4 regions of the Streptomyces paromomycinus genome follow, and region 1 is predicted to be linked to each of the others. Evidence: riboswitches for the same ligand, from Rfam matches in the RefSeq annotation. Region 1 holds a riboswitch; each other region holds the start of a gene.
The links. Region 1 has a riboswitch for cobalamin ahead of metE (5-methyltetrahydropteroyltriglutamate--homocysteine S-methyltransferase). Riboswitches for the same ligand answer to the same signal wherever they lie in the genome.
Positions count from the first base shown of each region.

Region 2: it holds a riboswitch for cobalamin, as region 1 does, so the genes downstream of both, OEIGOIKO_RS14060 (ribonucleoside-diphosphate reductase subunit alpha) here and metE (5-methyltetrahydropteroyltriglutamate--homocysteine S-methyltransferase) in region 1, are expected to answer to the same signal.
Region 3: it holds a riboswitch for cobalamin, as region 1 does, so the genes downstream of both, OEIGOIKO_RS29835 (prenyltransferase/squalene oxidase repeat-containing protein) here and metE (5-methyltetrahydropteroyltriglutamate--homocysteine S-methyltransferase) in region 1, are expected to answer to the same signal.
Region 4: it holds a riboswitch for cobalamin, as region 1 does, so the genes downstream of both, OEIGOIKO_RS32455 (cobalamin biosynthesis protein) here and metE (5-methyltetrahydropteroyltriglutamate--homocysteine S-methyltransferase) in region 1, are expected to answer to the same signal.

Region 1 covers NZ_BHZD01000001.1:8,837,562-8,844,497, forward strand. Annotated here, with positions in the region: gene nrfD (NrfD/PsrC family molybdoenzyme membrane anchor subunit) at 1-1,002, shown strand, start outside; gene OEIGOIKO_RS37535 (hypothetical protein) at 999-1,385, shown strand; gene metE (5-methyltetrahydropteroyltriglutamate--homocysteine S-methyltransferase) at 2,238-4,556, opposite strand; cobalamin riboswitch at 4,723-4,956, opposite strand; gene OEIGOIKO_RS37545 (cupin domain-containing protein) at 5,290-5,718, shown strand; gene OEIGOIKO_RS37550 (SDR family oxidoreductase) at 5,765-6,514, shown strand; gene OEIGOIKO_RS37555 (GNAT family N-acetyltransferase) at 6,739-6,936, shown strand, end outside.
Region 2 covers NZ_BHZD01000001.1:3,466,548-3,473,483, reverse strand. Annotated here, with positions in the region: gene OEIGOIKO_RS14070 (transglycosylase domain-containing protein) at 1-927, opposite strand, end outside; gene OEIGOIKO_RS14065 (ribonucleotide-diphosphate reductase subunit beta) at 1,083-2,153, opposite strand; gene OEIGOIKO_RS14060 (ribonucleoside-diphosphate reductase subunit alpha) at 2,156-4,594, opposite strand; cobalamin riboswitch at 4,753-4,915, opposite strand; gene OEIGOIKO_RS14055 (TolB family protein) at 5,285-6,652, shown strand; gene OEIGOIKO_RS14050 (TolB family protein) at 6,727-6,936, shown strand, end outside.
Region 3 covers NZ_BHZD01000001.1:6,917,129-6,924,064, forward strand. Annotated here, with positions in the region: gene OEIGOIKO_RS29820 (ABC transporter ATP-binding protein) at 1-753, opposite strand, end outside; gene OEIGOIKO_RS29825 (energy-coupling factor transporter transmembrane component T) at 750-2,015, opposite strand; gene OEIGOIKO_RS43155 (EGFR-like transmembrane domain-containing protein) at 2,012-2,767, opposite strand; gene OEIGOIKO_RS29835 (prenyltransferase/squalene oxidase repeat-containing protein) at 2,767-4,098, opposite strand; cobalamin riboswitch at 4,318-4,446, opposite strand; gene OEIGOIKO_RS29840 (MBL fold metallo-hydrolase) at 4,457-5,584, opposite strand; gene OEIGOIKO_RS29845 (aldehyde dehydrogenase) at 5,785-6,936, shown strand, end outside.
Region 4 covers NZ_BHZD01000001.1:7,540,925-7,547,860, forward strand. Annotated here, with positions in the region: gene OEIGOIKO_RS32445 (putative cobaltochelatase) at 1-742, opposite strand, end outside; gene OEIGOIKO_RS32450 (cobyric acid synthase) at 742-2,358, opposite strand; gene OEIGOIKO_RS32455 (cobalamin biosynthesis protein) at 2,390-3,373, opposite strand; cobalamin riboswitch at 3,505-3,651, opposite strand; gene OEIGOIKO_RS32460 (hypothetical protein) at 3,822-4,067, opposite strand; gene OEIGOIKO_RS32465 (inorganic phosphate transporter) at 4,105-5,433, opposite strand; gene OEIGOIKO_RS32470 (lysozyme) at 5,696-6,532, opposite strand; gene OEIGOIKO_RS32475 (class II aldolase/adducin family protein) at 6,893-6,936, shown strand, end outside.

The sequences.
Region 1 (6,936 bases):
GGGAGAGGGCGGCGCAAGGGCGGCAAACGTGGTGGTGGCGGCCGTGGCGGCCGCGGTGAGCAGCTCATGGCGCCTCCGGCCGAGTTCGAGTCGTACTACGGCCGGCCGGTCATCAAGGCCCCCGCCTGGCGCGCCCGGGACATCGCCGGGTACTTCTTCCTCGGCGGTCTGGCCGGCGCCGGATCGGTGCTGGCCGCCGGAGCCCACGCGACCGGCCGCACCACCACCGCCACCGCGATGAAGATCTCGTCCCTGGCGGGGGTGTCCCTGTCCACCGCCGCACTCGTCAACGACCTCGGCAGGCCCGGCCGGTTCGCGAACATGCTCCGGGTCGTCAAGCCGACCTCGCCGATGAGCGTCGGCTCCTGGCTGCTGGCCGCCTACGGGCCCGCCGCGGGCGCCGCGGCCGCCTCGGCGGTCACCGGGAAGCTGCCCCGGGCGGGCGCCGTGGCGACCGGCGCCGCGGCGCTCCTCGGGCCGGCCGTCGCCACCTACACCGCGGTCCTCGCGGCGGACACCGCCGTCCCCGCGTGGCACGGCGCGCACCGTGAACTCCCGTACCTGTTCGCGGCATCGGCGACGGCCGCCGCCTCCGGGACGGCCCTCGTCGTCGGTCCCGTACGGGAGACGGCGCCCGCCCGGTGCGCCGCGGTACTGGCCGCGGTCGCCGACGAAGCGGTCACCAAGGCCGTCGAACGGCGCCTCGGCATGGTCGCGGAGACCTGGCACCAGAGGCGGGCCGGCACGCTGCTCCGCACGGCGCGGACCCTCACCGCGGCCGGAGCCGCCGTCGGCGCCGCCTTCGGAGGCCGTTCCCGCACGCTGGCCGCCGCGGGCGGGCTGGCCCTGCTCGCCGGTTCCGCGTGCACCCGCTTCGGGGTCTTCGCGGCCGGTATCGCCTCCGCCGAGGACCCGAAGTACACCGTCGTACCCCAACGGGCGGCCAAGGAAGCCCGCCGCACCACACCGACGCACAGCGCGGAGAGGACACAGCCCACATGACCCGCACACCCCACACCGACGAGCCGGCCCAGGTCGTGCTCAGCGCCCAGTCCCCGGCCGACGCCGAAGCCGTGTTCAGCACGCTGCGCAGCTGCTTCGACTCCGACCGCGCCGACGGTGACACCGCGCACGACCAGCCGCACCGGCCCGGTCACCCGGTCGTCTGGACCGAGACCTTCGAGACCTCGGAAGTCCGCGGCGACGTCCGGCCGGACGCGGACCTGTCCGCCGCCGTCACCGCCGACCTCCAGGGCAGCCACTTGGCGGTCGACCGGCTGCGGGACGTGCTGACGCGCGCGTTCTCCGTCCGTACGGAAGGCACGGTGTCGGGCGACCAGGAGGTCGAGCTCCAGATCGTCCTGGAGAGCACGGGGCAGAGCTGACGCCCTTTCCGGCCCGGACCGGATGAACGCGTGCCGCGGGCGGGCGCGGAGCAGCCTCAGTTCTGCTCCGCGCCCGCCCGTTCCGGCGACCGGGACCCTCACCCCGGCGGCGTACGACCGGGCCCTCACCCGGTGTCGTACGACGGCTTTTCACTCGGCGGCGTAGGGGCGCCGTTCGGGGCGTCTCCCGGGTACGAGGACCGTGAGCGGCCGTACGGAGACTCTGGCAGTGGCACTGAGCGCCATCAAGCGTGGAGCGATGCCAACTTCTGCACATCTTCCCCCGCTGATCTGCCAAGGCTGCCAAGTCGCCTACGCCGCGGCCCGCTCTCTCCGCCACACCACCGCGTCGGCTGAAAACGGCGCCTGGACGTTGTGGACGTCATCGCGTCGCCGGAAGAACTCGGGCGGGGCATAGGAATAGCCCAGATTGTGCTGACCGAATCTGTTCTCGCCGCAGTCCGGACCGAGGACTTCGCCGACGCGCTCGGGAGAATCGGGGTGCCGGTGTGCCGGAGGCCGAGCACGGTCCCGGTGGTCACGTCGTCCACGTAGAACGCCAAGAAATGCGGGGTCAATTGCCGTTCCTCGATAAGCCGCGAGAAGGGCAGTTCACGGGCCACCCGCGACCGCTCTCGGCCGGTGGGCGGCCCCACTTCCCCGGCGGCACCCGGGGGCGGTTCCAGAACCCCAGGAACCCTGAGCCGGTGCGGCGCGGCGAGCGCCGCGGGCCGACCGCGCACGCCTGGGCGGCTCCCGAGGCAGCTCCCCGCGGACGGCACGAAAGAACGGCCGGGAAGGCGCGCGGACGCGTCCTCCCGGCCGTCACCGGATCATGCGGCCGTTATTGGATCATGGCGTGGGCAGCTCCGCCCGGACCGTCCGCGCAGCCGTGACGAGGTTCTCCAGCGAAGCCCGGGTCTCGGGCCAGCCCCGGGTCTTCAGACCGCAGTCGGGGTTGACCCACAGCCGCTCGGCCGGGATGGCGCCGAGGCCCTTGCGCAGCAGGCTCGCCGCTTCCTCGGCGCTCGGCACGCGGGGCGAGTGGATGTCGTACACGCCTGGTCCGGCCTCCCGCGGATAACCGTGTTCGGCCAGTTCACGGGCCACCTGCATGTGTGAGCGCGCGGCCTCCAGGCTGATCACGTCGGCGTCGAGATCGTCGATGGCCTGCACGATGTCTCCGAACTCGGCGTAGCACATGTGCGTATGGATCTGCGTGCGGTCCTGTACGCCACCGGTGGTGAGCCGGAACGCCTCGGTGGCCCAGGCGAGGTAGGCGGGGCGGCCGGCGGCGCGCAGCGGCAGCGTCTCGCGCAGCGCCGGTTCGTCGACCTGGATGACCGAGGTGCCGGCCGCCTCCAGGTCGCCGACCTCGTCGCGCAGGGCCAGCGCCACCTGCCGGGCGGTGTCGCCGAGCGGCTGGTCGTCCCGGACGAACGACCAGGCGAGCATGGTGACCGGACCGGTCAGCATGCCCTTGACCGGCCGGTCGGTGAGCGACTGCGCGTACCGCGTCCACCGCACCGTCATCGGCTCGGGCCGTGAGATGTCCCCCGCGAGGACCGGCGGACGGACGTACCGCGTGCCGTACGACTGGACCCAGCCGTGCTGTGTGGCGAGGTACCCCGTCAGCTGCTCGGCGAAGTACTGCACCATGTCGTTGCGTTCGGGCTCGCCGTGCACGAGGACATCGATGCCCGCCTCCTCCTGGAAGGCGAGCACCTCGCGGATCTCGTTCCCGATGCGCTCCTCGTACCCGGCCGTGTCGAGGCGCCCCGCCCGTAGGTCGGCGCGCGCGGTGCGCAGTTCGGCGGTCTGCGGGAAGGAGCCGATGGTGGTCGTCGGCAGCAGCGGCAGGCCGAGGTGGGCCCGCTGGGCGGCGGTCCGCTCCCCGTACGGCGCGGAGCGGCGGCCGTCGGCGTCGGTGACGGCGGCGGTACGGGCCCGTACGGCGGGATCGTGGGTGATCGCGGAACCGGCGCGGGACGCCAGGTCCGCGCGGTTGGCGGCCAGTTCGGCGGCGATCGCGTGAGTGCCGTGCGCGAGGCCGCGGGCGAGCGTGGCGATCTCGGCGGTCTTCTGCCGGGCGAACGCCAGCCAGCGCAGGACCTGCGGGTCGATGTCCCGCTCGGCGGTGGCGTCCAGCGGTACGTGCAGCAGGGAGCAGGAGGCGGCCACGTCGACCCGGTCGGCCAGGCCCAGCAGCGTACCGAGGGTGGCCAGCGACTTCTCGTAGTCGTTGATCCAGATGTTGCGGCCGTTGACGACACCGGCGACCAGCCGCTTGCCGGGCAGCCCGCCGGCGGCGGCGAGCGCGTCCAGGTTGCCCGCCGCGGCCTCGGTGAAGTCCAGGGCGAGCCCGTCGACGGGCGCCTTGGCGAGCACCGGAAGTGCCTCGCTGAGCTGGTCGAAGTACGAGGCGACCAGCAGCTTCGGGCGGTCGGTGAGCGCGCCGAGGACGCGGTAGGCGCGCTCGGCGGCGTTGAGGTCGGCCGGGGTACGGTCCTGCACCAGGGCGGGCTCGTCCAGCTGTGCCCACTCGGCGCCGGCCGCACGCAGGTCCGCCAGCACCTCCGCGTAGACGGGCAGAAGCCGGTCGAGCAGGGTCAGCGGGTCGAAGTCGGCGGCGACACCGGGGGCCGGCTTGGCCAGCAGGAGGTAGGTGACCGGGCCGACGAGGACCGGGCGTGGCGTGTGGCCGAGCGCGAGCGCCTCCCGCACCTCGCCGACCTGTTTGGCGGAGTCGGTGGCGAAGACCGTGTCGGGCCCCAACTCGGGCACCAGGTAGTGGTAGTTCGTGTCGAACCACTTGGTCATCTCCAGCGGTGCCACGTCCTGCGTGCCGCGCGCCATCGCGAAGTAGCCGTCCAGGGCGTCGGCTTCGACGGCGGCGCGGTGCCGTTCCGGGACAGCTCCGACCATGACGCTGGTGTCCAGTACGTGGTCGTAGTACGAGAAGTCACCGGTCGGTACCTCGTGGATGCCGGCGTCGGCCAGCTGCTGCCAGTTGGAACGGCGCAGGTCCCGCGCGGTCTCCCGGAGGGCGTCCGCGATGACGCGGCCCTTCCAGTACCCCTCGACGGCCTTCTTCAGTTCCCGGTGCTGTCCCTGGCGGGGGTAGCCGTACACGGTGGCCCGTGCTGCCGCGGCTGCGGGCTTCGCTGTCACGGAACTCTCCTTCGCGAGCGTGATCTTCTCCGAGCCCGGTGACCGGACGAGAACGCGAAGGAATGACGCGTCGGGCGGGCCGCGGAGCGTCCGATGACACCCCTGCCCGCCTGTCATGACACGCCGACCCGCCCTCGAAGGTCACCGGAAGGGCCGCGCACGTACGGACGCGCGCGGGCAACGGGCAGGTCTTCGGACTCGCGGGCACGCCTGCCGGAACGTGACGTCGTCCGGCGGACACCTACTGGCCGTCGCTTCCCGGATCCGCGGCCCGGATCCAGTGCGTATGACGGCGGTCGTTCCCGCTCACCGCTGCGGGGCAGTCCCGGATTCCCACCGGGTTCCCTCTTGCGACGCGCCTGCCTGGCGGGCAGGGCGAACCAGCTGCACCGGACAGCGTAGATCGGCCGCAGCCGGTACCGACACCCCTGTTCACATGGTGGTACGTGAGATGGGACACGGGGGTGGGGGCCGGGCAGAGGCGGGAACGGGCGGGCACGGCGGAGCCGAGGTCCCGTACGGTGCCCCGGATGTGTCCGGATCGGCGCTCACCGGGCATGCCGGGGGTCTGAACAATGGAACATCTCTCGGTTGGGCCGTGCATCGGCGAACCGTCCGCCCAGGTCTGGTGCTGTACACCGGGGGCACCGGCACCGGCACCGGCACCGTGCGTCGGGGCGGCACCGCCATCACAACCGGCCCCGGCCCCGACGCCGCAGAAGGAGGACCCGCCGTGCCCGGCACCCACGAGCACCAGCACCCGCACTCGGAGGCATGGAAGACCGCGCTCACCGTGCTGCAAGAGGTCGCACCGCCCGCCATCCCGGAGGGCGCGCATGTGTCGACCGTCCAGATCGAGTATCCGCCCGGCGACCAGGGCGCCCCGCCGCACCGCCATCCCGGGCCGGCTTTCGGGTACGTGGTGGAGGGCGAGATGCGCTTCGAGCTGGAAGGTGAGCCGGAGCGGATCGTCCGCGCCGGGGAAGCGTTCTGGGAGCCCGGCGGCGAGGTCATCCACTACCAGGACGGCAACGCCCGCACCGACACGCGCCTGCGCTTCGTCGTCACCATGCTCTGCGAACCGGGGCAGCCGATGCTGGTCCTGGTCGACGACGAAGAACTCAAACAGCGCGCCCACCTGCGCGCACCCCGGCAGCCCTGACGCCGCTCCGCCCCAGCGGGCGCCCACAGCGCGAGGAGTTCACGAAGTGAAGATCGTGGTCATCGGAGGCACCGGCCTCATCGGCGGCAAAGTGGTCGGCAAACTCACCGAGCGCGGACACGAGGCCGTGCCCGCCGCGCCCGGTACGGGCGTCAACACCCTCACCGGCGAGGGCCTCGACACGGCGCTGGCCGGAGCCCAGGTGGTCGTGGACGTGGCCAACTCGCCCTCCTTCGAGGAGTCGGCGGTCCTGGAGTTCTTCACCACCTCCACCCGCAACCTGCTGGCCGCCGAGACGAAGGCGGGCGTCACGCACCACCTGGCGCTGTCGATCGTCGGCATCGACGACCTGCCCGACAACGGCTACTTCCGGGCGAAGGCGGCCCAGGAGCGGCTGATCAAACAGAGCCCGGTTGCCTACTCGATCCTCCGGGCGACCCAGTTCTTCGAGTTCGTCAAAGGCATCGCCGACACCGCCACCGACGGCGACACCGTACGCGTACCACCCGTGCTCTTCCAGCCCATGGCCGCCGAGGACGTAGCCGAAGCGGTGACCAAGGCCGCCGTGGGAATTCCGCAGAAGGCCACCACCGAAGTGGCCGGCCCCGAAGTCTTCCGCTTCGACGAACTCGTCACCCGGGCCCTGCACGCCTGGCACGACCCGCGCACGGTCGTCCCCGACCCGCACGCCCGCTACTTCGGCTCCGAACTGGCAGAACGCAGCCTCGTCCCGGACGAGGGCAGCGCCCGGCTGGCCACGATCCGGTTCGACGACTGGTTGCGTACTTCCTCTTGAAGGCGGTGCGGGCGGCAGCCATCGGCGGGTACCCCCAGCAGCCCCCGACTCTCGGACGCGGACGGAGCGACGCCCTCAACCGGCCCGGGGGGCGCCCCGCTGACTCCCGGGAGCAGCCGAACCCAGGCCACCAGCACCCCACCCACCCCCGCAGTACCCTCAACTCAACCCACCCACCCCCGCAGAACTCTCACCCCACCCATCCCCCCACCGAAAGGCAGGACATGCAAGACGTACGCCGGGCCCGTACGACCGACCACACCACCCTCGTGGAGTGCGTCCAGCGCTGGTGGGGCGACTCACGCACCCCGGAACAATCAAGGGAACTCTCCCTGCTGCTGCCCCGGTTGTTCCTCCAGCACTTCGCGGACACCAGTCTGGTGCTGGAGGACGAGCAGGGAATCCGGGCGTTCCTCGTCGGC
Region 2 (6,936 bases), 5.4 Mb from region 1:
GCCGCGGGCCAGATCGCGGTCGGTCAGGTCCGTACGGCTCCTGAGGTATTTCTTCGCGGCGTCGACGAGATAGCCGGTCTGGCCCTTCTGGCTGGTCGGTGTGACCGGTTTCCGCGGCTCCGGGAACGTCGTGTAGCGGGCGCGTTCCTCCCGGCTCATCAGGCCGGTCGCCACCTCGCGGTCCAGAATCCACTTCCAACGCTCCACCGCCCGCTCGTGGTTGGCGTCGCTCAGCGCCGGATCGTACTGCTCGGCGCCCTTGAGCAGCGCGGCCAGCGCCGCGCCCTGGCTGGGGTCCAGGCTCTTGGCGGGAATGCCGTAATAGGCGTTCGCGGCGGCCTGGATGCCGAACGAATTACGCCCGAAGTAACTGGTGTTGAGGTACCCCTGCAGGATCTCGGACTTGGACTTGCGGTTGTCCAGCTTGAGCGCGATGAAGAATTCCTTCACCTTGCGCTTGAGGGTCTGGTCCTGCGAGAGGTACGTGTTCTTCACGAACTGCTGGGTGATGGTGGAACCGCCCTGGGCCTCCTGGCCCTTGGCCATGTTCACCGCGGCGCGGGCGATCCCGGAGAGCGAGACTCCGGAATCGGAGTAGAAACTCGCGTTCTCGGCGGCGATGACGGCGTGTTCGACGGAGTCGGGCACCTGGGCGAGGGTGACGTTCTGCCGGTTGACGGCGCCCTCGCTCACCATCTGGCTGCCGTCCGCCCAGTAGTAGACGGTGGCTTCCTGGCGCGAGGCGGCGTTCTCGTCCGGGATGTCGACCTGGACGTAGACGGTGCCGAAGAGCCCGGCGAGACCGGCCGCGCCGACGGCGGCGGTGCCGAGCTGCTGTCTCCAGGACGGCAGCCAGCGGCGCCGGCCGGCGCGGCCCTGGCGGGGATAGTCGATGAACCGTTTCTTCGGTTGCTCGCTGCCCTTCATACAAGGGGAGAGCAGGCGGGTCGGGGCCGGGTTGCCGCCGTCCGCACGTTGTCATCGACTCATCAAATCCGATCCGGATTCGTCGGACATAAAGAAACGGACGGTGCCGGTCCGCCCTCGTGGACCGGCACCGTCCGGCTGTCCGGCCCGGTGGATCAGAACTCGTCGTCGAAGGAGACCGAACCCTCGACGGCGACCTGGTAGGCCGAGGCGCGCCGCTCGAAGAAGTTGGTCAGCTCCTGGACGTTCTGCAGCTCCATGAAGGAGAACGGGTTCTCCGAGCCGTACACCGGCGCGAAGCCGAGGCGCTGCAGGCGCTGGTCGGCGACGCACTGGAGGTACTCGCGCATCGACTCGGTGTTCATGCCCGGCAGGCCGTCGCCGCACAGGTCACGGCCGAACTGCAGCTCGGCCTCGACGGCCTCCTTGAGCATGGCGGTGACCTGGCCCTCCAGCTCGTCGTCGAAGAGGTCGGGCTCCTCCTCGCGCACCGTGTCCACGACCGAGAACGCGAACTCCATGTGCATGGTCTCGTCGCGGAACACCCAGTTGGTGCCGGTCGCCAGGCCGTGCAGCAGACCGCGCGAGCGGAACCAGTACACGTACGCGAAGGCGCCGTAGAAGAAGAGCCCCTCGATGCAGGCCGCGAAGCAGATCAGGTTCAGCAGGAAGCGGCGGCGGTCGGCCTTCGACTCCAGACGGTCGATGGACTCGACCGAATCCATCCACTTGAAGCAGAACTCGGCCTTCTCCCGGATGGAGGGGATGTTCTCCACGGCGGCGAACGCGGCCGCGCGGTCCTCCGGGTCGGGCAGGTAGGTGTCCAGCAGCGTCAGGTAGAACTGGACGTGCACGGCCTCCTCGAAGAGCTGCCGGCTCAGGTAGAGCCGCGCCTCGGGGGAGTTGATGTGCTTGTAGAGCGTCAGGACCAGGTTGTTCGCCACGATCGAGTCGCCGGTCGCGAAGAACGCGACGAGCCGGCCGATCATGTGCTGCTCGCCGGGCGAGAGCTTGGCGAGGTCGGCCACGTCGGAGTGGAGGTCGACCTCCTCCACGGTCCAGGTGTTCTTGATCGCGTCGCGGTAGCGGTCGTAGAAGTCCGGGTAGCGCATCGGGCGCAGGGTCAGCTCGAAGCCCGGGTCGAGCAGGTTCTTGCTGCCGGTGGTGGCGGTGTGCGAGGCGGCGGCGGACGTCTCGGTCGTGTTCTTCTCGGGTGCGGTAGTCATGATTACTGGCATGCCTCGCAGGACTCGGGGTTTTCCAGGGAGCAGGCGACGGCCTCGGGGTCGGCCGCCTGAGCGGGTACGGGAGCGGTCTGCGCGCCCCCGCCCGTGCCGCGCGCGGACTGGGCGATACGGGTCGCCGGACGCGAGCGGAGGTAGTAGGTGGTCTTGATGCCGCGCTTCCAGGCGTACGCGTACATCGAGCTGAGCTTGCCGATGGTCGGGGACGCCATGAACAGGTTCAGCGACTGGCTCTGGTCGAGGTAGGGCGTACGGTCCGCCGCCATGTCGATCAGCGCGCGCTGCGGGATCTCCCACGCCGTGCGGTACAGCGCGCGGGTCTCGGCGGGAATCCGGTCCAGCTCCTGCACCGAGCCGTTGGCCTCGCGCAGTGCGTCACGGGTGCGCGCGTCCCACAGGCCCAGCGCCTTCAGCTCCTCGATCAGGTACGCGTTGACCTGGAGGAACTCGCCCGACAGCGTCTCGCGCTTGAACAGGTTCGAGACCTGCGGCTCGATGCACTCGTACACGCCCGCGATGGACGCGATGGTGGCGGTCGGCGCGATGGCCAGCAGCAGCGAGTTGCGCATACCGGTCGTCGCGATACGGGCGCGCAGCGCCGTCCACCGGTCCGCCCAGCGCGGCTCGGCGTTCGGGTAGTGGTCCGGGTGCAGCACGCCGCGGGCCGTACGGGTCGCGGACCAGGCCGGGTGCGGGCCGTGCCGCTCGGCGAGGTCGGCGGACGCCTCGTACGCCGCGAGCATGATCCGCTCGGAGATGCGGGTGGACAGCTCCCGTGCCGCGGGCGAGTCGAAGCCCAGCCGCAGCCGGAAGAAGACGTCCTGGAGGCCCATCAGGCCCAGGCCCACCGGGCGCCAGCGGGAGTTGGAGGTGCCGGCCTGCTCCGTCGGGTAGAAGTTGATGTCCACCACGCGGTCGAGGAAGGTCACCGCCGTACGGACCGTGGCGTCCAGCTTCTCCCAGTCCATCTCGCCGTTGTCGCCGAGGTGGGCGGCGAGGTTGACCGAGCCGAGGTTGCAGACGGCGGTCTCGCCGTCGTCGGTGACCTCCAGGATCTCGGTGCACAGGTTCGAGGAGTGCACGACCTTGCCGGGTTCGGCGGTCTGGTTCGCGGTGCGGTTGGCGGCGTCCTTGAAGGTCATCCAGCCGTTGCCGGTCTGCGCGAGGGTGCGCATCATCCGCGAGTACAGGACCCGGGCCGGGACCTGCTTGACGTAGCGGCCCTCGGCCTCCGCCTTGCGGTACGCGGCGTCGAACGCGTCGCCGTACAGGTCGACCAGCTCGGGCGCGTCGCTGGGGGAGAACAGCGACCAGTCGGCGTCGGCCTCGACGCGGCGCATGAACTCGTCGGGGATCCAGTGCGCGATGTTGAGGTTGTGGGTGCGCCGGGCCTCCTCGCCCGTGTTGTCGCGCAGCTCCAGGAACTCCTCCAGGTCCGCGTGCCAGGTCTCCAGGTAGACGCAGGCGGCGCCCTTGCGCCGACCGCCCTGGTTCACGGCCGCGACCGAGGCGTCCAGGGTGCGCAGGAACGGCACGATGCCGTTGGAGTGGCCGTTGGTGCCGCGGATCAGCGAGCCGCGGGCGCGGACCCGGGAGTACGACAGGCCGATGCCGCCGGCGTGCTTCGAGAGCCGGGCCACCTGGTGGTAGCGGTCGTAGATCGAGTCCAGCTCGTCCAGCGGGGAGTCCAGCAGGTAGCAGGAGGACATCTGCGGGTGCCGGGTGCCGGAGTTGAAGAGGGTGGGCGAGGAGGGCAGGTACGACAGGGTGCTGGTCAGCCGGTACAGCTCGGCGACGTCGGCCAGCGCCCGCTCGCTGTGGTCCTCGGCCAGGCCGCAGGCCACCCGCAGCAGGAAGTGCTGCGGGGTCTCGATCACCTGGCGGGAGATCGGGTGGCGCAGCAGGTAGCGGGAGTGCAGGGTGCGCAGGCCGAAGTAGCCGAACCGGTCGTCGGCGCCGTCCGTCAGGGCGCGCTCCACCAGCTCGTCCAGGCGGGCCGCGTGGGTCCGGACGAACTCCGCGGTGCTGTCGGCGATCAGGCCCTCGCGGTGACCGGTGGCGACGGAGGCGGAGAAGGCGACCGCCCCCTCCGCGGCCGCCTCCTCCGCGATGGCGCGGGTCAGCAGGCGGGCGGCCAGCTTGGAGTACTGCGGCTCGTCGCCGATCAGGCCGGCCGCGGCCTCCATGGCCAGCGAGCGCAGCTCGGCCTCGTCGGAGCCGGGGTGGCGGCCGCGCAGCGCGGCGGCGGCGATCTTGCCCGGGTCGGTGGCGGGCAGGTCGACGGTGAGGTCGGTCAGCGTGCGCAGCAGGGCGGCGCCGGGGCCGTCCGCGGCCTGGCCGCCGGGGCCCTGCTGGGGCTGCGTGTCCTTCGCGGGCTGCACGACCTGCTCGGCTGCTGCGGGCTCCGTTGGCGCGATGGTCACGTGCTGCTCTCCCTCACTCGGCGGGGGCCTGGGGAGGGCACGAGGGCGCGTACGGGCGTGCGGCACCCCCGGCACGGCAAGGGGCGCGCGGGCACACCGCGCAGCGTCCACCGGTCCAACCCGCGAGACCCGGACGTATCGACGTCCGCGCCGGTCCTGGCGCGGGCGTACTGTGGGCAGGTCTTCGGACTCACGGGTGCGGTGTGCGCACTTCGTACACCGTTGCGGGACAGTTCCGGATTCGCACCGGATTCCCCTGCGACGACAGCGAGCACGAGCATACATCTTGTGCTGCCTCGTGCACCCACCCCCATATCTTGTGTCGCGTTGGCGCGGGGATGCCCGGAGTCGTGGTAATCGGCGGCCGTTCCGGGGCGGTTTCCCGGGGTTTGCCGGGGCCTCCGAGAGGGTGCCACGCGGTGGCCCCGGGCTGTTCCCCGGGGGGCTCCGCGGCCGTTCGCCGGACCGGTTGCCGGGCCTGTCGCGGGGCGTCCGCCGGGCCTGTCGCGGGGCGTCTGCCGGGCGGGTTGCCGGGCTGTCCGGCGCGGCCTGGACGGGGGCTGATGCAGGGGGCGTATTGGTGGCGCGGAATGTCCCTGACGCGTTGACCGGGACTCCTGGAGCGTATTGGCTCCTTGTCTGCTCCGCCGGTCCGGCGGGGCGGGTGGGGGCCTTGTGCGAGGGGGAGTCATGCGAGGAACCGGTGGGGTGCGTGGCGCCGTGCGTGTCGTGGGGCTGGTGGCAGGGGTGTGCGTGGTGGCGGGGGTGCTGCCCATGGCACCGGCGGCCGCGGCGGGACGGGCGGCCGCGGCGGGACGGGCGGTGCCGGCCACCGAGCGGGTCGGCGTCGCCGCGGACGGGACGCAGGGAAACGGTTTTTCAGGCGATCCGACGCTCAGCGCGAACGGGCGGTTCGTGGCATTCACCTCGGAAGCCACCAATCTGGGGCCCGCGGACACCAACGGCCACCAGGACGTCTACGTCAAGGATTTACGGACGGGAAAGGTCGACCTGGTCAGCGTCGCCGGTGACGGCACGCCCGGTGACGCCCTTTCCGGGTCACCCGAGATCAGCGCCGACGGGCGGTATGTGGCCTTCTACTCCAGCGCGACGAACCTGGTCCCCGGCGACACCAACGGCGAGGGCGACGTCTTCGTCCACGACCGCCGCACCGGGCGCACCGTGAGCCCCACGGCGGGCGACGGGAAGTCCCCGTACGGCTACGGGGTCCAGAACTTCGCCCTCAGCGGCGACGGTCACCGCCTCGTCTTCGGCTCCTACCGCCCGGACCTGGTGCCCGGCGACACCAACGAGCGCCTGGACGTCTTCGTCCACGATGTGCAGAAGGGAACGACGCGACGGGTCAGCGTGGCGAGCGACGGCACCGAGGCGAACGCCGCGTCCGCGTTCCCGTCGATCAGCGCCGACGGCCGCCGGATCGCGTTCACCTCGAAGGCGACCAATCTCACCCCCGCCGGGCCCGGTTTCCGCCGCCCGCCGCCGCAGGACCCCCTGTACGTCCACGACCTGGCCACCGGGCGGACCCGCGTGGCGAGCCTGAGCACCACGGGCGCCGTGGTCGGCGTGTCGCCGTCCCCCAGGCTGAGCCCCGACGGCCGGTACGCGGTCTTCTCCGCGCTGGCCGCCGACGTGGTGCCGGACGACACCAACGGCACGTACGACCTCTTCGCCCGCGACCTGGAACGCGGCACCACCCGGCTGCTGTCCCGCACGCACGACGGCGCCCAGGGCAACGGCTGGTCCTCCGACGGACGGCTCAGCGCCGACAACCGGCGGCTCTTCTTCACCTCGGCGGCCACCAACCTGGTACCCGGCGACACCAACGGCCAGGTGGACGGTTTCGTCCGCGACCTGCGCACCGGACAGGTCGAGCGGATCAACGTCGGCGCGGACGGCGGCCAGTCGGCGTCCTGGACGAACACCGCGGCACCCGACGCCGCCGGACGGCTGGCGGCCTTCGACTCGCGCGACGAGGGGCTGGTGCCCGGGGACACGAACGGGACGGGCGACGTGTTCGTCCGGCGGCTGGAGCACTGACGTACTGACGTACCGACGTACTGACGGGCTGACGCGCTGACGCAGCGGCGTATCCACCAGGAGGGGAACCCACCATGATGACCACCCGCACCACCGCCCGAAGACTCGCCGCCGTGACGGGCGTGTGCGCGCTCGCCGCGCTGCTGCCCGCGACGACGGCCGGCGCCCGTACCGCGCCGCCGTCCGGCACCGAGCGGGTCAGCGTCACCGCCGAGGGGGCGCAGGCCGACGACGGCTCGTCCGGCGCGGCGATCAGCGCCGACGGCCGGTACGTCGCCTTCGAC
Region 3 (6,936 bases), 1.9 Mb from region 1:
CGGTGACCAGTGGGCGAGCCGGCCCAGGGCCACCACCGGCGGGTGGACGGGGGAGACGGCCATGATGTCGGCGGGCGCGCCGACGACCGGGGGCGCGCCGGGTGCGGGCAGCAGGATGACCTGGTCGGCGTACTGGACGACGCGCTCCAGCCGGTGTTCGGCCAGCAGGACCGTCGTGCCGAGGTCGTGCACCAGGCGCTGCAGCACGGCGAGCACCTCCTCGGCGGCGGCCGGGTCCAGGGCGGAGGTCGGCTCGTCCAGGACCAGCACCTTGGGGTGGGTGGTGAGCACCGAGCCGATGGCGACGCGCTGCTGCTGCCCGCCGGAGAGCGTGGTGATGGCGCGGTCGCGCAGGTCGGCGAGGCCGAGGAGGTCCAGGGTCTCCTCGACGCGGCGCCGCATGACGTCCGGGGCCAGGCCCAGTGACTCCATGCCGTACGCGAGTTCGTCCTCGACGGTGTCGGTGACGAAGTGGGCGAGCGGGTCCTGGCCGACGGTGCCGACCACGTCGGCCAGTTCGCGCGGCTTGTGGGTACGGGTGTCCCGGCCGGCCACGGTGACGCGGCCGCGCAGGGTGCCGCCGGTGAAGTGCGGCACCAGGCCGCAGACGGCGTTCAGCACGGTGGACTTGCCGACGCCGGAGGGGCCGACGAGCAGGCACAGTTCACCTTCGGGCACGGTCAGGTCGACGCCCTGGACGGCGGGTTGCGCGGCGTCCCCGTAGGTGACCGACACCTGGTCGAAGCGGATCACTGAGGGGACTCCTTCGTGTGCGGCGCGCCCTGCGCCGGAGACTTCCTTACCCGTGCCCGCCCGGCGCCCGGTTCTCCCGGCCCCGGCCCGGCTCCTGTCCCGGCCTCCGACCCGGCCCGCGTCCTGGCCCCCGACTCCGGTCCCGTCGCCACCTCGGCCCCCGCCGCCCGCTGCGGCAGTGGCGCGACGAACGCCGGGAGCAGTCCCACCAGGACACCGGCCGCGGGCCACAGGGGAAGGACGGGGGCGGTGAGCGGTACGGCGGGCGGGTGCAGGGCGGCCGGGTCGTAGGAGTTCGCCCAGATCGTCAGGGCGGCCACCGCGATGCCGGAGCCCGACACCAGCCAGGCGCGCACGCCCCACCGGTCGGGCCGGTAGCGGCTGCGTACGGACCGGCGGCCGCCCAGCCACAGCCCGGCGAGGGCCGCGGCGAGCCCGGCGAGCAGCACGGGCAGCCCGTACGCGGCCCCGGTGCCGGCCAGCAGCCCGTACGTACCGGCGCAGACCCCGAGCAGGCCGCCGAGGGTGAGCGCGGTGGTGGTGTGCCGTACGGCGGACGGCACCTGCGCCGTACGGCCGTAGCCGCGCGCGTCCATCGCCGCCGCCAGCGACACCGAACGTTCCAGCGCGCCCTCCAGGACCGGCAGCCCGACCTGGAGCAGCGCCTTGACCCCCCGGTCCGGGCGGCCGCGCAGCCGGCGTGCGGCGCGCAGCCGCTGGACGTCGGCGACGAGGTTGGGCGCGAAGGTCATCGCGACGACGACCGCGACGCCCGCCTCGTACAGGGCGCCCGGCAGGGACTTCAGCAGGCGTGCCGGGCTGGCGAGCGCGTTCGCGGCGCCGACGCAGATCAGCAGGGTGGCCAGCTTCAGCCCGTCGTAGAAGGCGAAGAGCATGCCCTCGGCGGTGACCCGGCCGCCGATGCGCACCCCGCGCGCCCACTCGGGCAGCGGCACTTCCGGCAGCGTCACCAGGGTGTGCGTACCGGGGATGGGCGAGCCCAGGAGGAACGCGAAGACCAGCCGGATGACGATCACCAGCAGGCCGAGTTTGAGGAACGCGCCGTAGGAGCGGGCCCACGGCGCGTCCGTGCGGCGCGCCGCGACGACGTATCCGGCGACGCCGATCAGCAGGCCCAGCAGCAGCGGGTTGGTCGTCCGGGACGCCGCGGTGGCCAGGCCCAGCGCCCACAGCCACCAGGCGCCCGCGTGCAGTGCGGTGGAGCGGGTGGCGCGGGGGACGCCGAGGACGCGGGCGCTCATCCGCGGCGGCGGCGAGCCTGCCACCCGGCCGCCGCGCCCAGGACGACCAGGACGGCGAGGCCACCGATCAGTCCGGCGGAGGGGCCGCCCGAAGCGTCGTCGTCCGCCTGCTTCCCGGCGGCGGCCGTGCCCTGGGAAGCACCCGGTTCCGGCGCACCGGAACCGGAAGCCGAACCAGAAGCCGAACCGGAAGCCGACTCAGAGGCAGCACCGGATGCCTTGTCCGCGCACCCCGCCTTCGGATATCCGGCGATCGCGCACAGCAGCGCGTTCGCGTCGTACCGCAGCGGCTTGGCGACGGCCGCCAGCGCGTCACCGACCGTCCCGTCCTCGGGCAGCCGGGCGCACTCCGTACGGACCGGCGGCGGGTTCTCCCCGGCCGCCGCCTCCGCCTGCGTACCGAAGTCCAGGACCAGGCCGACGCGCTTGGTGCCGTCCTGCGCGGGCGTCTGCCCGCAGATCGCGGCGAAGTCCGCGGCCCGGCGCGGCTTGCCGGCCGCCGCCGAGTCGGCGCTGACGGTGAAACGGAAGCCCGCCACGGCGCCGTCCCGGGGGCGGCTGGTGGCCGGCCCCTCGGTCGCGTACGACCAGCCCCCGTCCTTGGCGGCCGGGGCACCGGCGGCGGGCCCGTCCCAGAAGGACCAGTAGCGGTACTCCTGCGCCTGGGCGGGCGCCGCGCCCAGGCCCGTGACCGTACCGGCCAGGGCCAGGGCGCCGAGGAGACGGGCGGAGCGGGACCGCGGCAGGCGCATCAGATGTCGCTCTTCTTCCGGCGGCCGCTGAGCAGGAACCCGGCGCCGACGCTCGCCACGAACACGATGCCGAAGATCCACCACACGCCGGAGTTCTGGTCGTCCTGGTCCTGCGCGTCCTTCTCGGGCGTGGCGGACGGGGCGGAGCTGCCGGCCGGCTTGGGGCCGGTGGCGTTGAGCTGTGCGACCAGGTCGGCGCCGCCGAAGGAGCGCGGGTCGGCGCCCGCGGCGTGCGCGGCGAGCACCAGCTGCGCGTACGCGGCCGGGCCGGCCTCCTTGGCCCAGTTCGCGGAGTTCTTCTCCAGCCACTTCAGCGGCGCCTGCGCGGCGGCACCGTGCGAGCCGGCGGCGAGGGCCACCACGGCGTCGGCGGTGTTGCCGACGTCGGGCTGGTCCTCGGCGCCGGGCATCGCGGACTTCAGGTGCTGGCCGTTCGCGCCGAGCACCGCGGCCAGGTAGGCGGCGCCGCCCTCGGCGGCCTGCTTCGGGTCCCGCCCCGCGTCCTTGTCCGCCGCTTCGCCGTCGCACTTCAGGGGCTTGACCGGCTCGTTGACGTCCTTGCCCGCCGGGTCGACGACGAAGCCGTCGCCCAGTCCGCCGAGCACGGCGGCGGCCGTGGCGTCCGCGTTCGGTGCCAGCTTGCCGTCCTTGGGCTGGAAGGCGAACGCGCCGCGCTCCCCCTCCTTCGCGTCACAGCCCAGCTGGAAGGTGACCAGCGCGTCGTACGGGGACTTGCCGCCCTTCTGCACGGACTCCGGCTTCTCACCCGCCGCCTTGAGCGCGCCGATCACCACGGAGGTGGAGTTGGCGTCACTGGGCGAGCCGCCCGTCGAGGGCCAGCCGCCGTCGTCGTTCTGCACCGACTTCAGCCACTTCACGGCCTTCTGCACGGCGTCGTCGTGCCCGCCGAGCGCGGCCAGTGCCTGGACCGCGGCGCCCGTCTGGTTGGTGTCCCGCATGGTCTTGTCGTCGCACGCCTTGGCCGGGTCGGCGCGGTAGGCGCTGAAGGCGCCGTCGGAGCACTGCTGCCCGGCGAGCCAGTCGACGCCCGTCACCGACGGACGCACCCCGACGGTGCGCTGCGCCAGGAGGGCGAGCGACTGCCGCCACACGCCGTCGTACTGCGGGTCCTTGGTGCCGTACAGCCCGTCCGGCAGCTTCGACGCCTGCGCGGCGGGCGCGGCGGAGTCGGCGGCCGCCACGGGGGCACCGGCCGCGCACAGCACGGCGGCCCCGGCCAGCGCCGCGGCGGCGCGGCGCGCCAGGACGGCGAAGGTGGGGGCCGTGGAAGCCCTGGGAGCCAGGGGAGCCTGGGAAGCCGTGGTGGCCATCGGGTCGGTGCCTCTCGGATCAGGTCGCCGCGGTGGGTCCGCGGTGGGCCGGTGGTGGGTGCTGCGGTGAGTGCTGCGGTGGGTGCGCAGCCGCACTCGGACGCCCCGCCGCCCGCCGGTCGACGACCGGCCGCGGTGGCACCGGGCTCAGCTCCGCATACCTCGACGGTGCCGCGCGCCGGGCGTCCGCGCGAGGAGACGCGGCCTTCCGGTGGCGGGAGCCTTGGTCGTGCCCCAGCGGGTGCTCCGGCTCGGCGGGCGCACGGCGGCCGTACGTCCCGGATCACGGTTGCGGGTCAGCGCCGGATTTCCACCGGCTTCCCCCGATCGGGCACAGGATGAAATTGTCTCGCACACCTTAACCGGCGGGCCGGGCGCGTCCCGGGTACGGGCCGGTCGGCAGGTGCCCGCCGCACACCGCCCGGTACTCCACCGGCTCCGGTCCCGGCACCGCCTCCGCCAGCCCCAGCCGCACCAGCCGCCGCAGATGCGCCTCCGCCTCCGCGACCGCGATGGTGCGCGACGCGTACGGGATGCGCTCCCACGGCCGGTTCCACTCCATGGCCTCGGCGAGCTGCCACGGCGTGCGGGGTACGGCGAGCAGCGCGCGCAGTCCGGCCAGCCGCTCCTCGTGGTGGGCGAGCAGCTCGCGCGCCCGGCCGGCCGCGTCCGTGAACGGGTGCTGGTGGGCGGGGAGCACCTCGGCGGGCGCCAGCCGGGCGACGCGTTCCAGGGAGGCCAGGTAGTCGCCGAGGGGATCGCCGGGTGTCGCGTCGTCCGGGTCCTCGTAGAGCCCGATGTGCGGGCTGATGCCCGGCAGCAGGTGGTCACCGGAGAAGAGCCGGCCGTGGCCCGGCCGCCGGGCCGGATGCTCCTCCTCCAGGTGCAGGCACACATGGCCGGGCGTGTGGCCGGGCGTCCAGACGGCGCGCAGCCGGCGGCCGGGCAGGTCGAGGAGCGCGCCGGGCGCGATCTCGCGGTCGGGCAGCGCCGCCCGCTGCCCGGGGAGGTCGCGCACCGGGCCCTTGGCGCGCACCCGGCGCAGGGGCGCCAGGTGGCTGTCGGGCGCGCCGACCGCGGCCAGCTTGGTGATCAGGTGGTCCAGCCACCGGCCGGGTTCGGCCTCCCGGGTACGGCGCACGACGGCGGCGTCCGCCGCGTGCATGGCGATCCACGCGCCGGACGCCTCCCGTACGCGGGCGGAGAGGCCGTGGTGGTCGGGGTGGTGGTGCGTGACGAGGACCCCGTGCAGGTCGGTGACGTCGAAGCCGCAGGCGGTGATCCCGGCGGTCAGGGTGTCCCAGGCGTCCGGGTCGTCCCACCCGGTGTCCACGAGGACCGGGCCGCGGCCGGTCTCCAGGAGGTGGACGAGGGTGTGGCCGAGCGGGTTGTCCGGGATGGGGACGGCGATCGACCACACGCCGCCCCGGTGGTCGGTCACCCGGGGCCCGGCCGCCGCCGTCCCGGTCCGGGCCGCTGCCGTCATCCGCCGCACCTCCGCGTCCGCGCGGACGTGCCGCGCCCCCGTAACCACCGCGCCACCGTGCGGAGCCCCGTGCCGGGCCGCCGGTGTCGAGCATTGCCCAGCATAACTAGAACTGGTATCAGTCCTGATGCTGTGTCAGGAACTTTCCGTGTCAGTCCGGTTCGCCACGCGATCCCGTCCGACCCCAGGAGGCGGCAGCCATGAGCGCACTCGTCGAGTACGAACAGCTCTACATCGGCGGCGAGTTCACCGATCCGGCCGGCGGCGGCACCATCGAGGTGGTCTCGCCGCACACCGAGCAGGTCATCGGCCGGGTGCCGCACGCCTCGCGGACCGATGTGGACCGGGCCGTCTCCGCGGCCCGCGCCTCCTTCGACTCCGGGGTGTGGGCGCAGACGCCGCTCGCGGAGCGGATCGCGGTGGTCACCCGCGTCAAGGACGCCTTCGCCGTGCGCAGCGAGGAGATCGCCAGGGTCATCAGCGCGGAGAACGGCACCCCGTACACCTCCAGTGTGATGGTGCAGGCGCTGGCCGCGATGATGGCGTGGGACGCGGCGATCACGGTCGCCCGGGACTTCCCGTTCGAGGAACGCCGGGCGGGTGTGCTCGGGCCGCTGCTGGTGCGGCGCGAGCCGGTGGGGGTGGTGGCGGCCGTGGTGCCGTGGAACGTGCCGCAGTTCACCGCGGCGGCCAAGCTGGCGCCGGCGCTGCTGGCCGGCTGTTCGGTGGTCCTCAAGGTGTCGCCCGAGACGCCGCTGGACGCCTACCTGCTGGCGGACATCGTGAGCGAGGCCGGGCTGCCCCCGGGCGTGCTGTCCATCCTTCCGGCCGACCGGGAGGTGAGCGAGTACCTGGTCGGGCACCCGGACGTGGACAAGGTGGCCTTCACCGGGTCGGTCGCCGCGGGCCGGCGTGTCATGGAGGTCGCGGCGCGCCACCTGACGCGGGTGACGCTGGAGCTCGGCGGCAAGTCGGCCGCCGTCATCCTGCCGGACGCCGACCTGGACGCCGCGGTGGCGGGCATCGCGCCGTTCGCGTGGCTGGTCAACGGGCAGGCGTGCATCGGGCAGACACGCATCCTCGCGCCGCGCGAGCGCTACGCCGAGATCGCCGAGCGGTTCGCCGCCGCCGCGTCCGCCCTGCGCGTGGGCGACCCGCTGGACCCGGCGACCGAGCTCGGGCCGCTGGTCGCCCGGCGCCAGCAGCAGCGGTCGCTGGACTACATCGCCCTCGGACAGCGCGAGGGCGCCAAGGTCCTGACCGGCGGCGGGCGGCCGGAGGCGATGGAGACCGGCTGGTACGTGGAGCCGACCCTGTTCGGCGAGGTGTCCAACTCCATGCGCATCGCCCGC
Region 4 (6,936 bases), 1.3 Mb from region 1:
CCCGCGCGGCGGCGATCCGCTCCCGCAGCTCGCCCTCCTCGACGGCCCAGCGGGCGGCGAAGCCCTCCGCATCCGCGTCGTAGGCCAGGCGGCGCCGGACGACCTCGACCCGCTGGTCCGGCTCGCGGGACGCGGCGACCTCCACGGTCAGCCCGAAACGGTCCAGCAACTGCGGCCGCAGCTCGCCCTCTTCGGGATTCATGGTGCCGACGAGCAGGAAGCGCGCGGCGTGCCGTACGGAGACGCCCTCACGCTCCACGTACGAGGCGCCCATGGCGGCGGCGTCCAACAGCAGGTCCACGAGGTGGTCGTGGAGGAGGTTGACCTCGTCGACGTACAGGATGCCGCGGTGCGCGTCCGCCAGCAGGCCCGGCTCGAACGCCTTCACACCCTCCGACAGCGCCCGCTCGATGTCCAGCGCGCCGACGAGACGGTCCTCGGAGGCGCCGACGGGGAGCTCGACCATGCGGGCCGGGCGGTCCTCCGCGCCGGCCGCCTCGTGCGGGCCGTCCGGGCAGGCCGGGTCCGGCGCGGCCGGGTCGCAGGAGAAGCGGCAGCCGGTGACGACGGGGACGTCCGGCATCAGCGCCGTCAGGCCCCGCACGATCGTCGACTTCGCGGTGCCCTTCTCGCCCCGGACGAGCACCCCGCCGATGGCCGGCGAGATGGCGTTGAGCAGCAGGCTCAGCCGCATGTCGGACATGCCGACGACCGCGGTGAACGGGTAAGGGACCGTTGCCATTAAGGAGTACCCCCTTCGAGGGTCGTGCGATGTGCGGGTGCGGGGGAGGCCGCGGCGGGGGCGGCCGGGGTGCGGGGCGGCGGTATCGGCGGCGCCCCCGGTGGTACGAACGGCAGTCCCGCCGGTACGCCGTCCTCGATGAGCCGCAGCAGCGCCGCCGTGTCCGCGTGCTCCTCGATCAGGTCGCCCAGCTTGTCGAGCTGCTCCTCGCGCAGCGCGGCGAAGCTGGTGTCCGGCGCCGGGACGAACGCGCGGCCCGCGTCGGCGGCCACCCGCCGCAGGAACGCCCGCCGGAAGCCGTCGCTCTCCAGCGAGCCGTGCCAGTGGGTGCCCCAGACCGCGCCGGACCGGCAGCCCGCCAGGAAGGGCTCCCCGCCGTCGATCTCCGCCACGCCATGGTGGATCTCGTACCCCTCGACCGGCTCGCCCAGCGCCTCGCCGGACGGACGGGCCAGGGTCTTCTCCGCCGCGAACCGGACGCGTACGGGCAGCAGGCCCAGCCCGTCCACCGTCCCGGCCTTCGACTCGACCTCGTCCTCGATCCGCTCGCCCAGCATCTGGAAACCGCCGCAGATGCCCAGCACCGGGCGGCCTTCCGCGGCCCGCCGCCGCACCGCGTCCGCGATGCCGCGCTCGCGCAGCCACTGGAGCGCGCGGACGGTGCCGCGGGTGCCGGGCAGGACGACGAGGTCGGCGTCGGCCAGTTCCTCGGGGCGGTCCACGAACCGCACCACGACGCCCGGTTCGGCGGCGAGCGCGTCCACGTCCGTGAAGTTCGACATCAGCGGTACGGCGGCCACCGCGACCCGCAGCACGTCGGCGCCGTGCGGCGGTGCGACGACGCTCTCGCGGACCGCGCCGCGCAGCGACACCCGGAGGCCGTCTTCTTCGTCGATGCCGAGGCCGTGCGCGAACGGCAGCACTCCGAGGGCGGGCCGCCCGGTCAGCTCCTTCAGCATGTCCAGGCCGGGCTCCAGCAGCGTCACATCGCCCCGGAACTTGTTGACGAGGTACCCCGCGACCAGCGCCTGGTCCTCCGGGGACAGCAGCGCCGTGGTGCCGAAGAAGGAGGCGAACACTCCGCCCCGGTCGATGTCGCCGACCACCACGGCCGGGATACGGGCGGCCCGCGCGATGCCCATGTTCACGATGTCGGTACGCCGCAGGTTGATCTCCGCCGGGCTGCCGGCGCCTTCGCAGATCACCGCGTCGTGCGTGCGGCGCAGCTCCTGGAGGCAGTCCGTGACCGTACCGAGCAACTGCTCCTGACGGCCCGCGTGATAGCCGCGCGCGCTCAGCTCGCCCACCGGCTTGCCCATCAGCACGACCTGGCTGCTGCGGTCACTGCCCGGCTTCAGCAGCACCGGATTCATCAGCGCGCTCGGCTCGACGCGCGCTGCCGCGGCCTGCATGGCCTGCGCCCGCCCGATCTCCGCGCCCTCGCGCGTCACGAACGAGTTCAGCGACATGTTCTGCGCCTTGAAGGGCGCCACCTTGACGCCCTTGCGGGCCAGCCAGCGGCAGATGCCCGCCGTCACCACGCTCTTGCCCGCGTCGGACGTGGTGCCCGCCACCAGCAGCCCGCCGCCGAGCGGCGCCCCACTCGAACCGTTCACCTGACACTCCTCGCCGTCCGTACTGCGCTGCTCACTTGGCCGCCCTCCCGGCTGTACGGGACCGTCGTACCGCCCCGGCCGCCAGTCGGCCCGCGACCGTGGCCGCCAGCGCCAGCGCGCTCACCCGGCGCGACAGCCGTACGGCCCGCTCGATGTCCGGCACCGCGACCGGCCGGCCCGCGTCGCCGTTGAGCACCGGCCGGTGCTCGACCCGGCCGCCGTACGCCAGGGTGCCGCCCAGCCGTACCCCCAGCGCCCCGGCGAACGCCGCCTCCACCGGGCCCGCGTTGGGGCTCGGGTGGGACGGGCCGTCCTGCCGCCAGGCGCGCAGCGCGCCCCGCCGGTCCGGCCCGGCCAGCACCGCCAGCGCGGCGGTCAGCCGGGAGCCGGGGTAACCGGCCACGTCGTCGAGCCGGGCCGAGGCCCAGCCGAATCGGCGGTGGCGCGGCGACTTGTGCCCCACCATCGCGTCCAGCGTGTTCACCGCCCGGAAGGCCAGCAGCCCCGGCACACCGGCGGCCGCGCCCCAGACCAGGGCGCCGACCACCGCGTCCGAGGTGTTCTCGGCGACGGACTCGACCACCGCGCGCGCCATCTGCTGCCCGTCCAGGGCCTGCGGGTCGCGCCCGCACAGGTGCGGCAGCCGCTCGCGCGCCACGTCCAGGTCGCCCGCCGCGAGCGCGCCGCCGACGGCCCGCGCCTCGCGGCCCAGCGAAGTGCCGCCCAGGACGGCCCAGGTGGCGGCGGCGGTCAGCGCGACGGAGGCGGGGAAGGCGGCGGGGGAGCGGCGTACGGCGCGGTCGAGCAGCGCGGCACCGGCGGCGGTGCCGCCCGCGAGCAGCGCGGTGTGCAGGGCGCCGGTCCCTCGGTGGTCGCGCCACAGACGGCGTTCCACGGCGGCCGCGGCCCGCCCGAAGGCGGCCACGGGGTGACCGCGCCGGGGATCGCCCACGACCAGGTCGCCGAGGAAACCGAGGGCCGCGCCGCACGCGTAGCCGGCGTGTTCGGCACGCATCGGATCAGACCGCCGTCGCGCCTCGGAGGGATGGCGTGGGGGTACGTCCAGCAGATTGCGCACTGCGGCCGGGCATGGCGGTAGGTCCTCACTCAGGGTCCGCGCCCTGGCTCGACGGGTACGGCGACGAGAGTCTCCTGGCTCCCCGGATCGGCGCTTCCCCCGGCCTTCCAGTCCGTACGGGAACCTGCGTCGCGGGACGCGGACCGTGGCCCTTGGTGGAGGGGCGCTCCCCGGTGACAGTGGCGGGACCGCGCCGGATTCTCACCGGACTTCCTCATCTGTCGCCGATTGGCTCCGGCAGTCCACCACGCTCCGCCAAGCCCGTCAACTCACGCTTGACCTGCGGTGCGGGGCGGTGGCGGCGCCTGTGTCGCACGACACAGGCGTCCGGTGGCCGCGGCGGGGATGCCGCGGCCACCGGACGCCCGTGGTGCCGTGCCGCGCCTCAGGCGGCGACGATCAGGTAGATCCCGTACGCCACGGCCGCCGCGCACAGCGCGAAGCAGACGTACGCCCCGGCCCGCGCCGCTCCGCCGGAGGGGGCGGGCCCGTCGGCGGTCACCGGCGTGCCCTCCTGCTGCGGCTTGCGGGACGTGCCGACGATGCCGAGGGTGAACAGGCCCACGATCCCGACCGTCACGAACAGCGTGACGCCGAAGACCTGGCCGAGAGCGGCCCAGTCGATGCTCATTGCGTTCTCGTTCCTTGGTGGGAGCCGTGCGGCCGGGTCAGCCGGCGGCCGAGCCGGCCTTGGCGCGGCGCCGGGCGCTCTTGTCGTGCGGGTGGGCGGCCACCGGGGCGGCGATCACCGGGGCGGCACCGACCGGGTCCGTGATCCGGGTCTCGGCGACCGTGGGGGCCGGGATGGCGGCCGTGCCCGCCGCGACCGGGCCCGCGGGCGGCGGCGAGACGGCCTGCAGGGCGGCGGTGACGACACCGGCGGGCTCGGCGGCCGGGCCCTCGTTGACGTTGGTGTGGTCCACCGGCTTGCGCCGGGAGGCCGTCCAGATCGCGCCGCAGACGGCGAGTGCCAGCACGGCGACGGTCGCGATGCCCCAGTCGCCCTGGTCCGCCAGGAGCGCGGCGCCCGCCGCGACCAGCCCGGCGGCCGGCAGCGTCAGCCCCCAGGCGGCGGCCATCCGGCCCGCCGTGGACCAGTGCACCACGCCGCCCTTGCGGCCCAGGCCGGAGCCCATCACCGAACCGGAGCAGACCTGGGTGGTGGAGAGCGCGAACCCGAGGTGGGAGGAGGCCAGGATGGTGGCCGCGGCGCCGGTCTGGGCGGCGAAGCCCTGCGGCGGCTGGATGTCGGTGATGCCCTTGCCCATCGTGCGGATGATCCGCCAGCCGCCCAGGTACGTGCCGAGCGCGATGGCCAGGCCGGCCGAGGCGATGACCCACAGCGGCGGGTCGGCGTGCGGGGCGACGACGCCGCCGGTGATCAGCGCGAGGGTGATCACACCCATCGTCTTCTGGGCGTCGTTGGTGCCGTGCGCGAGGGAGACCAGCGCGGCCGAGGCGATCTGCCCGGCGCGGTAGCCCTTGGCGGTGTCCTCCTCGGCGCGGTCGCGGGCCAGCCGGTAGGTCAGCCGGGTCGCGGCCGTCGCGGCCAGACCGGCCACGACGGGGGCGGCGACGGCCGGGATGAGGACCTTCATGACCACCGCGCCGCCGTGCACGCCGCTCGGGCCGACGGCCACCAGGGTCGCGCCGATCAGACCGCCGAAGAGGGCGTGCGAGGAGCTGGAGGGGAGTCCGGCCAGCCAGGTGACCAGGTTCCAGACGATGGCGCCGACCAGCCCGGCGAAGATCACTTCTGGTCTGATGCCGGCCGTCTCGTCGATGATCCCGCCGGAGATGGTCTTGGCGACCTCCACCGACAGGAAAGCGCCGACCAGGTTGAGGACCGCCGACATCGCCACCGCGATCTTGGGCTGGAGTGCCCCGGTGGAAATGGTGGTGGCCATGGCGTTGGCCGTGTCGTGGAAGCCGTTCGTAAAGTCGAACACCAAGGCCGTGACGATCACGATCCCGATGAGAAGCGTGATGTGTTCCATTCACCCAGGCAATCAGTTCGTTGGGCAGTGACGCTCGGGACCGTACGGACGACGGGTGAACGGAAGGTGAACTGGGGCGGGCGCCGCAGTGACGCCCCCGCAGGGGTGGTGCGGAGGCGCCCGTACCGTCGCCCGGGTCCCATGCCTACCAGCACGGACGCCTCGTGTGCCGCAGGCGTACCGGTGGCGGTGAGGCGGGGTGCCGGGCGTGTCGGGGGCCGGGCGTGTCGGGGCGCGTACCGGTGGCCGGCGCGTCGGCGTGTCAGCCGCGCGCGAAGCGCCGCAGCCCGGTGACCGTACCGTTCCACTTGTTCTGGTCGCCGGGCAGCGCGCCGGACCCGGCGTGCTGCCAGATGCTCGGGTACACCCAGCCGGCGGGCAGCTTGCCCGGGGTGCTGTGCCAGCGGGCCAGCCACAGGGGGTGGGTGGCGGCGAACGCCCGGCTGCCGCCGGTGCAGCCGTTCCACCACCGGGCCGTCGTGTAGATCACCGGCCGCCGCCCGGTCTGCCGCAGCACCTCGGCGCTGAATCCGCGGACCCACCGGACCAGCGCCGTGCCGCTCATCCCGTAGCAGGCGTGCTCCCGGTCGTACGGGTTGTGCTCCAGGTCGAGCGCCGGGGGCAGCGTCCAGCCGTCCGCCTTCCAGCGGCCGCCGTGCCGCAGGAAGTACCGGGCCTGCGCGCGGCCGGAGGACGCGTTCGGGACGCCGAAGTGGTACGCGCCGCGCAGCAGGCCCGCCTTGCGCGCGCCGCGGTACTGCCGCGGGAAGTGCGGGCTGCGGTACCAGGTCGACTCGGTGGCCTTCACGTACACGAAACGGCCGCCCTTCGCCCGTACGGACTTCCAGTCGACGTTCCCCTGGTGCGAGGAGACGTCGTGCCCGGCGGGTTTGCCTGCGGCCTCGGCGGCGGGGACCGTGGGCAGGGCGGTGGACAGGACGCCGGTGAGCGTGCCGAGCGCCAGGGCCCCGGCGGCCAGCCGACGCCGTGGGCTGCGCGGGCGGCGGGGCGGGTGCGGTGCTTCGGGCGGGTGTGGTGCGTCGGGCGGGTGGTGGGACGGCTGCTGCGTACCGGACGGACGATCGCGGTCACGGGCCATGGCTGCTCCCCCAGGAAGTCCCCCGGACGGCTACGTGCATGACGGGCGGCTGCCGTGCATGACAGTGGCTGCACATGCCTGACAGATGGCTGCACCTGCATGACAGATGGCTGGACATGCCTGACAGGTGACTACGTGCATGACAAAGCTTCGGAAGCGTACCGGGAGATCCGCACAAGACGGTCGTCACTCGGTCAAGTCCGTCCGAGACACCGCCGGTCCGACATGGCGGATACCGGAGGGCCAGGATCCGCCCCACGGCTTCCCACCAGCCCCGTACGGTGTCGGCAGCCCCGCGCGCACCACGTCCGCGCGCCCCCTCACCGGGCCCCGCCCGCACCGCACACCGGAGGCACACGCATGACGGAGCCGGAAGCCCTCGACCACGCCTGGGACGAGCTGGT